DNA from 3 places in the Tardiphaga sp. P4_G1 genome. Region 3 is predicted to be linked to each of the others. Evidence: riboswitches for the same ligand, from Rfam matches in the RefSeq annotation. Region 3 holds a riboswitch; each other region holds the start of a gene.
What was found. A riboswitch is a leader RNA that binds a small molecule or an ion and turns the genes downstream of it on or off. The one in region 3 is predicted to bind cobalamin.
Positions count from the first base shown of each region.

Region 1: another riboswitch for cobalamin. It lies ahead of AC1DUY_RS20775 (ribonucleoside-diphosphate reductase subunit alpha); the one in region 3 lies ahead of AC1DUY_RS12940 (DUF1636 family protein).
Region 2: another riboswitch for cobalamin. It lies ahead of metE (5-methyltetrahydropteroyltriglutamate--homocysteine S-methyltransferase); the one in region 3 lies ahead of AC1DUY_RS12940 (DUF1636 family protein).

Region 1 covers NZ_JBFUJU010000008.1:284,346-288,506, reverse strand. The annotation lists gene AC1DUY_RS20795 (glycosyltransferase family 87 protein) at 1-158, shown strand, start outside; gene AC1DUY_RS20790 (HD domain-containing protein) at 130-771, opposite strand; gene AC1DUY_RS20785 (GlxA family transcriptional regulator) at 938-1,903, shown strand; gene AC1DUY_RS20780 (hypothetical protein) at 1,910-2,095, opposite strand; cobalamin riboswitch at 2,285-2,499, shown strand; gene AC1DUY_RS20775 (ribonucleoside-diphosphate reductase subunit alpha) at 2,619-4,161, shown strand, end outside.
Region 2 covers NZ_JBFUJU010000001.1:607,711-611,871, forward strand. The annotation lists gene metE (5-methyltetrahydropteroyltriglutamate--homocysteine S-methyltransferase) at 1-2,099, opposite strand, end outside; cobalamin riboswitch at 2,204-2,415, opposite strand; gene AC1DUY_RS03010 (peptidoglycan DD-metalloendopeptidase family protein) at 2,584-3,987, opposite strand; gene AC1DUY_RS03015 (protein-L-isoaspartate(D-aspartate) O-methyltransferase) at 4,095-4,161, opposite strand, start outside.
Region 3 covers NZ_JBFUJU010000005.1:43,157-47,317, reverse strand. The annotation lists gene cobW (cobalamin biosynthesis protein CobW) at 1-679, opposite strand, end outside; gene cobU (bifunctional adenosylcobinamide kinase/adenosylcobinamide-phosphate guanylyltransferase) at 680-1,210, opposite strand; gene AC1DUY_RS12940 (DUF1636 family protein) at 1,207-1,656, opposite strand; cobalamin riboswitch at 1,766-1,956, opposite strand; gene cobT (nicotinate-nucleotide--dimethylbenzimidazole phosphoribosyltransferase) at 2,056-3,111, shown strand; gene cobS (adenosylcobinamide-GDP ribazoletransferase) at 3,112-3,876, shown strand; gene AC1DUY_RS12925 (tyrosine phosphatase family protein) at 3,869-4,161, opposite strand, start outside.

The DNA of each region.
Region 1 (4,161 bases), on a different contig from region 3:
GCCGTCACGAACTGCCGGTGCTCGGCCTCGCAGCTGTGCTCCTGATTTCCTATCCATTCTTCGGCGCTCCCACGGGCTTTGGCGCAACGCTGCTGGTGGCAGCGTTGATCGCCATGCGCGTCCGGGAGTCTATTCGCTCCACGCCGAGTTCAGGATGATGCTGCAGAAATTCCCGCGTTTGTAGGTGGGGTCGCGGAGGTCGAGCACGTCAGCCTTCACGTTGCCAAAGGTCGTGTCCGGCTTGTGGATCGTCCCCGCAGCGAACGCATCGATGATCCCGTTCTTGAAGTCATGGCCACGCGGATAGCACGTGCACACTTCGTGGCGCTGGTGTTCGGTGAAGGCCTCATACTCCAGACCCAAGACGTCCATCTCGACGCCTGCGGTCACCAGCGCGACGACAGGCCGTTTGTGCTTGGGAATGCCCGGTGTCGTGTGAAGCGCGATGGCGTCCCAGACATCGTCGATGTCGCGCTCATCGATACTGTGGCTGCGCAGAAAGTCCGCGGCAGCATTCGCGCCATCGACTTCGAAACGTTCATCCTTGCTCGCATAGGGCGCCTGCAGGCCCAGGTCGTGAAACATCGCGCCGACATAAAGTAACTCGGAATCGACCTTGAGACCCTTGCGCTGCCCGGCGAGCGCGCCGAACAGGAAAACGCGATTGGAGTGATGATACAGAAGATCGCTTTCGGTATCGCGCACCAGCTGATCGACCTGGCGGGCGAGGGCGCTGTCAGGGACTTTGATGCCGGCAATGGTCTTGCTCATGAGATGCTCCTTGCGGGGGTGTTGTGATGCATCCGTTGTCGCCGGCGGGCGGTGTCCTCGCAATCGCGCCGCGCCCTGCAAAGCTGCCATTCGCCCGTGATTTCCTGCCGCAAGACGACTATCTATTCAGAATGACTTGGGCCTGTCCTCGCCGTCGGAATGAAGCATCACCATGAAGACCGTTGCTCTTGCGATCTTTCCGGGCGTCCAGTCGCTGGACGTAGCCGGTCCGCTTGATGTGTTCATGGAGGCCAATGGCTTCGTTGCACCGGGCGACGGCTACGACATTACACTTGTCGCTGCAGACTGCGCGCCGCTGCGTGCATCGAACGGCCTGCGGATATCTGCCGATCTGGCGTTCAGTGATGCGAACAAACCCTGGGATCTGGTTCTGGTGGCCGGCGGGCCTGGGCTGCCGACGGCAGAGGCGGATCCGCAGCTTACAGAGTGGCTGGCCAATGCGGCGCTCCATGCGGAGCGTTATGGCTCGGTCTGCACCGGGGCATTCGCGCTCGGCCATGCAGGCTTGCTTGACGACAAGACGGTGACGACGCACTGGCAGAACGCGCCGCTATTGGCGCTGCGTTTTCCCAAAGCGCATGTGGAGTTCGATCGCATCTACAGTCGTGACGGTGCGCTGGTGACGTCAGCCGGCGTCACCGCAGGCATCGATCTGGGTCTCGCGCTGGTCCAGGAAGATCATGGCGCGGACGTTGCGTTGGCTGTGGCCAAGCGTCTGGTCGTGGTGGCGCAGCGCCAGGGTGGCCAGTCGCAATTCAGTCCGTATCTGGTACCGCCGGCCGAGCCGGACTCGCCGATCGCGCGAGTCCATGCCCATGTGATGGCGCATCTGCGTGACGCACACAGCGTGGATGAACTGGCCGATGTGGCGGGCATGAGCGCGCGCACCTTCGCGCGGACATTCAAGCAGGAAACAAAGATGACGCCGGCAGATTTTGTCGAGGGCGCCCGGATCGACACGGCGCGTAACCGTCTCGAAGGCAGCGATCTGCCGCTCAAGGTGGTGGCTTATGAATCCGGTTTCACCACCGCCGAACATATGCGTCAGGTCTTCGTGCGACGCCTGGGCCTGACGCCCAGCCACTATCGGGCCAGCTTTCGCGCGGTCTGATTCTGCTCAGGCGAGCTGCAGCGAAGAAATCGGATCACTCGCAGGAAAGCTGTCCATCAGCGCTTCGTTCAGCATCTCGTCGAGGCGGCGCCGGGCGATCTGATCCGTCGTCTCGAACGCCGTGACCGCGCCTGCGTGCCCCACGAAAGCGTTGAAGTTGATCCTTTCAGTGGTCGTCATCAGGTCGCGCATCGCATCCTCCATCGGTTGATCACGATGTTCTGCGCTTCGCGGTGCTCGGCGGCAACGAATCGCATCGTGCAGAAACCGTCAACGACCCCGCGGTTTCCGCCACGCAAGCGGTTGTCCACTGAACCAACAGCCCTACCGAATTTGTTGCGTTCGGCTCCAATGCCCGCTTGACACTACACCGCGGGTCACACCAAATGTAGATGTCACGGTCCGCCCTGTCGCAAGACTTGGTGGCTAAGAGGGAAGCCGGTAAAGACGTTGTTTTTCGTCATATTCCGGCGCTGCCCCCGCAACTGTAAGCAGTGAGTCTGTTTCGATTGAAGTCACTGATGCGCAAGCATCGGGAAGGCTGAAACAGACATTGACCTGCGAGCCAGGAGACCTGCCGCGACACCAGAACGTCCATGGGCGGGGTGTCCCAGCGGTCGCTTGCAGGCAATGCCGGCGGATCTCCGCCGTGTATTTTGCAGCGTCCTTTCGGCCCCAGCCCCCATTGCTTGATGCATCACACGGGGTCTTGCCGATGCCTACTTCATCTTCTGTTTTGTCCAACGGACGCGATGCGGCTCATGCGCCGCTGATTCAACTGTCGCCGGAAACGCTCGCTGCGCCTGCGCGCGAACCCTCGATGCAGATCATCCGACGCAACGGCACGGTGTCGCCGTTCGATGCGGGCAAGATTTCCGTGGCCATGACCAAGGCTTTCCTCGCGGTCGAGGGCCACACGGCAGCGGCGTCGCGCCGCGTGCATGAGGCGGTAGAACAGCTGACCGGCGAAGTCGCGGCGGCGCTGACGCGCCGCGTCGGTGAAGGCCGCACCTTCCATATCGAGGACGTCCAGGATCAGGTCGAGCTGGCGCTGATGCGCAGCGAGCACCACAAGGTCGCCCGCGCCTATGTGCTGTACCGCGAGGAGCGCGCTCGCACCCGCGCCGAGGAACTGGCAGCCAAGCCGGCGCTCGTCTCCACGGCACCGGTGCTGCATGTCACGCTCGCCAACGGCACCCGCGCCCCGCTCGATTCGGCGCGTCTCGCGCTGATCGTCAACGAGGCCTGCGCCGGCCTTGATGGCGTCGATGCCGCCCCGGTGCTCGAGGAAACCCGACGCAATCTCTATGACGGCATCACGCTGGATGAGCTGGCACTGGCCGGCATCATGGCCGCGCGCACGTTGGTGGAGCAGGAGCCGAACTACACCTTTGTCAGCGCCCGCCTGCTCCTCGACAAACTGCGTACCGAAGTCCTGTCCTTTGTCGGGGGCACGCCGACCCACGCGTCGCAGGCCGACATGACCACGCGTTACGCCGAATATTTCGGCGCCTATATCAAGACCGGCATTGCGGCCGAGCTGCTCGATCCCGAACTCGCGCGCTTCGATCTCAAGCGAATCGCTGCCGCGCTGAAGCCGGAAGGGGACCTTCAGTTCCAGTTCCTGGGATTGCAGACGCTCTATGACCGCTACTTCCTGCATGTGCAGGGCAATCGCATCGAACTGCCGCAGGCCTTCTTCATGCGCGTTGCCATGGGCCTCGCGCTGCGCGAGATCGACCGCGAAGCCCGCGCCATCGAATTCTACAATCTGTTGTCGTCGTTCGACTTCATGGCCTCGACGCCGACGTTGTTCAATTCGGGTACGCAGCGGCCGCAGCTGTCGTCGTGCTTCCTCACCACGGTGGCCGACGATCTCGACGGCATCTTCAAGTCGGTGAAGGACAATGCACTGCTGGCGAAATATTCCGGTGGTCTCGGCAATGACTGGACTCGCGTGCGCGGTCTCGGCGCGCATATCAAGGGCACCAATGGCGAGAGCCAGGGCGTTGTGCCGTTCCTGAAGGTTGCCAACGATACGGCCATCGCCGTCAATCAGGGCGGCAAGCGCAAGGGCGCGGTCTGCGCTTACTTGGAAACCTGGCACATCGACATCGAGGAGTTTCTCGATCTCCGCAAGAACACCGGCGACGATCGCCGCCGCACGCACGATATGAACACCGCCAACTGGGTGCCGGATCTGTTCATGCAGCGCGTCGAGGCCGATGGCGAATGGACGCTGTTCTCGCCGGACGAGA
Region 2 (4,161 bases), on a different contig from region 3:
GCGTCCATGGCACCGATAGCGTCGATGATGTCGTTGAACTCCGAGTAGCACATATGCGTATGGATCTGCGTGTCGTCACGCACACCCGACGAACAGATACGGAAGCTCTCCACGGCCCAATCGAGATAGGATTTCCATTCCGATTTGCGCAGCGGAAGCCCTTCGCGGAGTGCCGCTTCGTCGATCTGGATCATACCGGCCCCAGCCTTTTCCAGATCGAGCACCTCATCGCGTATCGCGAGCGCGATCTGGCGACAGGCGACTTCGCGGGGGATGTCGTCACGCACGAACGACCAGTTCAGGATCGTGACAGGCCCTGTCAGCATGGCCTTCATCGGACGTTCGGTGAGCGACTGTGAGTACTGCCACCATTCGACGGTCATCGGATGCGGCCGGGACACGTCGCCGAACAGCACAGGTGGCCGCACGCAGCGGGAGCCATAGGATTGCACCCAGCCATGCTTGGTGAAGGTGAAGCCGGAAAGCTGCTCACCAAAATACTGCACCATGTCGTTGCGCTCGAACTCGCCGTGCACCAACACATCGAGACCGATATTCTCCTGCCAGCGCACCGCCCTCGCCGTCTGGTTCTGCAGGAACGTCTTGTAGGCGGCATCGCTGAGTGTGCCCCTGACATGGGCCCCGCGTGCGTTTCTCACTTCCGCGGTCTGCGGAAACGAGCCGATGGTCGTTGTCGGGAATGCCGGCAGCTTGAAGCGTCGATGCTGTTCGGCAGCGCGCGTGGCAAAGTCACTGCCCCGACGACGCATTGTCGCGTCCACAGAGGCGACGCGTTTGGCGACCGCAAGATCGTGGATCTTCGACGATGCCAGTCGCGCAGCCGCCGCGGCGTCCGACGCGGCAAGCGTTGCAGCGACATCAGCGCGGCTGCCAGCCAGCGCTGCTCCAAGTGCGGCCAGCTCTTCCATCTTCTGGATCGAAAAAGCCAGCCAGCTTTTGACGTCCGGATCGAGATCAGTCTCAAGGCTGAGATCGATCGGCACATGTAGCAGCGAACAGGACGGCGCGAGCTCAACGCGATCCCTCCCCAGGAGATCGACCATGGGTTCCAGACTATCGAGCAGACTGGACAAATCGGACCGCCAGATATTGCGGCCATCGATCACGCCCAGCGAGAGGATCATGTCCTTCCGCGCCTTCGCAGCGACTTCATCGAACTGGTCCTGCGCGCGGACCAGATCGAGATGAAGCCCGGCGACGGGAAGCGACAGGGCCAGATCGAGGTTGTCGCCCAGCTCACCAAAATAGGTGTTCAGCATGATCCTGAGTTGCGGAACCGCTTCGGCAAAAGCCGCATATGTCTTTTGCAGCGCCTGCCGGGCCGGCGCGTCGAGATCGAGCACCAGACATGGCTCATCCAGTTGCACCCACTCGGCGCCGCTATCGGCCAATTCCCCGAGCACCTCAACATAGACGGGCAGCAATCTGTCGAGCAGTGTCACCGGATCGAATGACGCATCCGCGCTCTTGGCCAACTTCAGATAGGTCACAGGCCCGACTAGCACAGGTCGTGTCTGATAACCCAGCGATCTCGCCTCCTCGTACTCCTTGATCGGCTTGCGCGATGCGACACTGAAGGTCTGATCCTGCGCCAGTTCAGGCACCATGAAGTGGTAGTTGGTATCAAACCACTTGGTCATCTCCTGTGCTGGTACGCCTTGCGACGTGTCATGCGCATGAGAGCCGTGTGTACAGGCCTCGTCATGCGCGGCGCCTTGTGATCCACGTGCCATGGCAAAATAGGTCGCGAAGGAAACGTCTCCTCCCTTCCAGCCATAGACCTTCGGAATGGCGCCTACCATGACGCTGGTATCGAGTACCTGATCGTAGAATGAGAAGTCGTTCGACGGCATGACCGTGATCCCGAGCGACTTCTGACGCGCCCAATTTGCGGCACGCAGCCCGACGCCGACATCGATCAGCGCATTCTCGTCGATTGCACCGGACCAATAGCTTTCCAGCGCCATCTTGAGCTCACGCCGCGGACCGATCCGTGACGTTCCCAATGTAGCAACAGGAAGCGAGGACGTAGATTTGGCAGAAGACTTGGAAGAAGTAGACTTTGACACAGTAGACATGGCTTAACCCCAATGATTGGGGGCAAAAGGCCAAAGTGACACGTCTGGATTCCACGACGGCAGTCGCGGAATCGCAACCGCACCACCGGGACACCCCGCCCGAGGACGTTTATGTTGTCGAGGCAGGTCTCCTGGCTCGCGGGTCAATGCTGCTGTCCGGCCTTCCCAAAACCTTTGCAGGTCTCAGTGACTTTAATGGACAGCGGCTCACCGCTTACAGTTGCGGGGGCAGCTCCGGCCTTGGCTTAACGCCTCACCGGCTTCCCTCTTAGCTTCGGGCAAACCTTCCCGAAGAACCACGACATGTTCACATATGGGCAACATCGCGCGGCAGTCAACCGAGCTTGCGTGCGCAAGCTGCCCACTCGCAGCAGCGCGTCGAAGATTCCGGAGCTGGAGTGGGCCGCAGCCCCGGGATCAAACGTATCAAGCCCGGCACGAGGCCGGGCTTGCTTAAATGCGAACTACACTTCGTGGATTGCGCTTACGCCCCGTTGAGGAACTGCAGCGGATCGACCGGCGACGAGCCCTTGCGGATCTCGAAGTGAAGCTGCGGCGAAGTAACCTCACCGGACTGGCCGGACTTGCCGATCACCTGACCGCGCTTGATGGTCTCGCCACGCTTCACCATCAGCTCACTCGCATGGGCATATGCGGTGACGTAGCCGTTGGAGTGACGAACGAGGACCAGATTGCCGTAACCCTTCAGCTCGTTGCCGGAATAGGCAACGACGCCATCTTCGGCAGCCTTGATCGGCGTGCCTTCCGGCACGGCGACGTTGATGCCGTCGTTGGACTTGCCATTGGTCTTGGCGCCGTAGCCTGTGACCACGCGGCCGCGCACCGGCCAACGGAACGTCGGCAAAGCGCCGGTTGCGTCAGCGGCTTTAGTCGGCGATTCCGGCGCGGTTTCTTCAGGCGTCGTCGTGGCACTTGCCAGACGGGCCTTCTGTGCGGGCTCGGCAGACGCAACACGGGCCACGGCAGCGGACGTGACCGCGCCAGCCGGAGCGGCCGTCACGGCTGCGACGGGCGCAGCGAGCGGCGCTGCTACAGGAGCTGCATTGGCCGTACGCGCGCCGGGTACCGTGATCTTGGAGCCAAGCTTCAATTGGGCAGTCGGCGCCAGACCATTGGCGCGCGCGAGTTCGGCGACCGGCACGTTGTTCCGGCGCGAGATGCTCATCAGCGTATCGCCGCGATTGACGAAATGCATGGTCGATGCGCCGACGGCAGGTTTGCTCGCAGCAGCGGCAACGGCCGGAGTTGCCGCAGCGCCCTGGCGCGGAATGATCAGCGACTGGCCGGGCGACAGCGCGCGCGGACCCTTGTAGCCATTGGCCTGCAGGATCGCGGCCGACGAGACGTTGTAGCGCTTCGCCAGACCGTCGAGCGTGTCGCTGGTGCCGACGATGATCGAGGTGCCGCCATCACGGGCAAGGCCGTTGGTCGCTGCAACCGAGCGCGGCGCCGTGGAGCCGGTGGTTTCGATCGGCGCGCGTGCGGGCGGCGGCGTATACATACCGTTGCCGCCCCCGCTGACGGGAGCAGCCGACGCAACCGGACGGGCTGTCGGATAGGACTGCGGCGCCGAGATCGGCGGCGGCAAAGGCTGGGATTGATACTGCGGCTGCGGATTATAGGCCGGACGCTGATACTGCGGCAGTTCCTGGCGCTCGACCGGCGCACGTGGTGCCCGCTGCGGCACAGAGCCGGTGGTTTCGCCCTGCCAGCCAAAGCCACGGGACTGCCCCGAGTCAAAACTTGGATTCTGAGATAGGCGTGTCTGCATGTCGGCGCTGCAGCCCGCAAAACCGATAGACATCAGCGCCAGCACCGCGACCTGCGGAGCGCGACGCGAGTAAAGCAACTCGACAACGCTGGACATTGGTTACTCACTCATACGCAACAAACAACTGAATTGAGTAAACACCGTCTCCGTTACCAAGCCTTTAACCTTGCGACCAACACGTGACAGTCGTTCACGAACTTTTTTCAGAGTTCGCGCGCGATGCCCGGCAGCGCTGGCACAAAACGCACGTCCACCAGCTCCTTTCGCTCC
Region 3 (4,161 bases):
CGGCGGCATTGAGGCCGATCAGCACCGATGGCGCGAGATCGCCCTTCGAGCGCACGATGCTGACACCGGGGCGCAACACGGCTTTCAGCTTGGCTTCGATCTCGGCGAGTTTTTCCGGAGCGACGAGATCGCTCTTCGACAAAACCACTAGATCAGCGCAAGCGAGCTGGTCCTCGAACACTTCCTCGATGGGGTCGTCGTGTTCGATGCCTTCGTCCCTGGCGCGCTGTTCGGCAACAGCGTCTTCGTCCAGCGTGACACGGCCTTCAGAGAGCGCCAGTGCGTCGACGACAGTGACGACGCCATCGACAGTGGCGCGAGTCTTCACCGCCGGCCAGGCAAAGGCCTTCAACAGCGGCTGCGGCAGCGCGAGGCCGGAGGTCTCGATGACGATGGCATCGAGTGGACGCTCGCGCGACAGCAGCTTATCCATGGTCGGCACGAAGTCGTCGGCGACGGTGCAGCAGATGCAGCCATTGGTAAGCTCGACGATATCGCCGGGCGCACAGGCCTTTGCCGCGCATTCCTCGACCAGACCGCCATCGAAACCGGCATCGCCGAACTCATTGACGATCACGGCGATGCGGCGGCCATCGGCCTGGGTCAGCAGCGAGCGCAGCAGCGTGGTCTTGCCGGCGCCGAGAAATCCGGTGAGGACGGTGACGGGAACGCGGGACATTCAATTCTCCTGGGAACGCTTGAGCCAGAGCGGAAGTCCGGCTGCGATGAAAGCAACATTCGGCACGGCGGCCGCGATGATCTGGTTGAGGCGGCCCTGCGCATCGCGAAAAGCGCGTCCGAGCGGTGTCTCCGGCACGAGACCGAGGCCGACTTCGTTGGACACGAACACGATCGGATAGCGCGAGACATCGAGAAAACGCACGAGGCGCTTCGCTTCAATCTCTGGATCGCGCTCGGCCAACATCAGGTTCGACAGCCACAGTGTCAGGCAATCCACCAGCACGACGCGTCCGACCGTGGCCTCGCGCGTCAGGGCATCGACAAGCGCGAGCGGCTCTTCCACGGTGATCCAGCCTTCGCCGCGCTGCTTGCGATGCTGCGCGATGCGGGCATGCATCTCGTCATCACCGGCCGTCGCAGTCGCAAGATAGACTTTGGTCAGGCCGATGCCATCGACCAGCCTCTCGGCGAAAGTTGACTTGCCGGACCGCGCACCGCCCAGCACCAACGTGGTGGAGACCGCGGTCATTTCGGCGCACGCCCATCTTCAGGCGACCAACGCATCGGCGGCACGCGCGCGACCATGCCCTTGCGCAGCACCTCGGCGCGCTCGCGCCATGGCACCAGGCCGTAGTCGGCCTTCTGATAGGACTCCACGAAAGACACCAGCGCCGCGCTGCCGCTATCGGTCTGCAGATCGCCGAACAGGAACGTGTAGCCATCAGGGCTCGTCACCGCGACGGTTGCTGGCCGCTTGCAGACGCTGAGACACTGCACCGGACGCACCATCACGGCGGCATCGCCATCGCCGAGCGCGGCCTTCACCGCATCGAACATGTCCGGCCCAACGATCGTGCCGGTTTCGGCGGCCTTGCAGCTGATGCACACACTCACGACAACGGGACCAGCCGGCACAGGGCGCGGCGGTTCGACCGAAATTTGCTCGCCAGAGATATCGGCGCTGTCGTGATCCATCACATGCTCAGTTCATGCCCTCGCGGGCCTACGAGCTTTGTTGGATCGCGCCGACAGCATGGCCGTCGGTTCGCTCCCGTCCGGTGCACCCCGCCCCGACGACGCCTCCAAAGCACAGTTCGTGATGGCAGGTCTCCTGGCTTGCGAGTCACAGCCTGTTGCCGCCTTCCCAAGAATTCTGAAGAATTCCCAGTGGCACCGGCGCGGGCTCGTCGCTTACAGTTGCGGGGGCAGCGCCGGCCTCAAACCGGCTTCCCTATTCACCTTCCACGCGGAAGGACCATCGTAAAAGACGCTATCTGCCAGGTGCGCCGGGGTCAACCGCGCCGACGGACTGTCGCCCGGACCTGTTGACCTTGCAGGTCGTCTTGCGTCAGTTAGGCCGCGAAAAGGAACCCTATGTCCGCCTATTCCCAGCCCTTGTGGCAGCCGCCCGCCATTGCGCCTGTTGACCCGCAGATCGCGGCAGGAATCCGCGCCGCCATCGACGGCAAGGCCAAGCCGCTGGGATCGCTCGGACGAATCGAGGAGCTGGCATTGCAACTCGGCATGATCCGGCATCCGGGCGAGCCCCGCGGTGACAATGCCGTGCTGCTGGTCTTCGCGGGGGATCACGGACTCGTAGCCGAAGGCGTGTCGCAATATCCGTCGGCGGTCACGGTCGCGATGGTGATGACCTATCTGGCCGGCCGCGCCACGGCCAATGCTTTCGCCGCGGCCAATGACATCGGTGTGCGCGTGATCGACATCGGCGTCGCTGCGGAACTGCCTGTCCATCCGAAGCTGATCGACGCCAAGGTCCGCATGGGTACGGCGAATGCCGCGCGCGAGCCAGCGATGACGGCAGAGCACGCGGCCGATGCGCTGACGCGCGGCTTCAGAATCGCCGTCGGTGAGATCAAGGCCGGCGCAGACATCATCGCGCTCGGCGAGATGGGAATTGGCAACACGGCCTCCTCGGCACTGGTGGTTCATCGACTCGCACCGGCACCCCTGAATGATTGTATCGGCGTTGGCGCCGGGCAGGATGATGCCGGCATGGCGCGCAAGCGCGCGGCGATCACGAAGGCGGCAGCGCGCAGCGACGCAACTGCGCCACTGGATGTGCTGGCCCAATTAGGCGGACTGGAAATCGCGGGCATGGCCGGAGCGATCCTCGGCGCAGCTTCGCAACGGCGGCCGGTGATCATCGACGGCTTCATCTCCAGCGCCGCGGCACTGCTCGCCGTTCGTCTGTGCCCGGCTGCACGCGACTACTGCGTCTTCGCACACCGCTCGGCCGAACGCGGCCATGACATCGTGCTGAACGCGCTCGATGCCAAGCCGCTACTCGATCTCGGCTTGCGGCTCGGTGAAGGCACCGGCGCGCTGCTTGCGGTGCCGTTGGTCCGCGCCGCCGCGCGCATGCTGACCGACGTTGCGAGCCTCGACGACGTGCTGGCCGGAAAGATCTAGATGAGGCTGGATCCGCATCTTTTGAATGCGATCCGTTTCCTGACGGTGCTGCCGGTACCGGCAACTGTCGACGCGCAAGGGCCTGACTGGCTTGCGCGTGCAATGAAGTATTTTCCGGTGGTCGGCGCCGGCATCGGCGCTGCATCCGCAATCGTGTTTCTCGTTGCCGGCGAATTCTGGTCACCGCTGATTTCTGCCCTGCTGGCGATCACGACAAGCATCGCCCTGACCAGCGCGCTGCATGAAGACGGCCTCGCCGACACAGCCGACAGTTTCGGCGGGGGCTGGACCGTCGAGAAGCGCCTTGCGATCATGAAGGACAGCCGCATCGGCACTTACGGGGCGCTGGCACTCGGCCTCGGCGTGGCACTGCGTATCGCGGCACTGGCAACATTACCTGTCTGGGCAGGCGCGGCAGCGCTCTTTGCTCTTCATGCCGCAGCACGCGCCATGCCGGCCTTCGTGATGAACCGCCTGCCCTATAGCGGCGATACCAGTGCGATGAAGGTTACTTACGCCGAGGCGCCCGTACGATTTGAGGAATCGTTGTTTGCACTTGGTGTGGTTGTGCTTGCAGCAATCCCGCTTGCGCTCGTCTCGGTCGCATCGCTTTTTGCGGGTCTTCTGCTCGGCGCAGCGCTCGCCGCATTGCTCGCACTCTGGTCGCGTCGACTGATCGGTGGTTACACCGGCGACGTGCTCGGTGCCGTCGAGCAACTCTTCGAGATCGGTTTTCTGCTCGGCGTCGCAGCCCTGATCAAATAGGCCAGTTCAACGGCAATCGATAAGCCTCACCTTCAAAAGCGTCCGCACCGCGGCCGATGCGTGCGATGGCTTCGACCATGCGGCCGTCGCGGCCAAGCTGTTCGTCGGCCAATTGCACCATCAATTTGTTCGGCGTCACATAAGGCGAACGTTTGCGTAGTTCATCGGCGATCACCGCCTCGTAGCCAGGATTGCGATCGCAGGCGATGGCGTAAGCCGCAGCGCTGGAACGGCTGATACCGGCCCAGCAGTGAATCAGCATCGGGCGATCAGCGATGCTGCCGC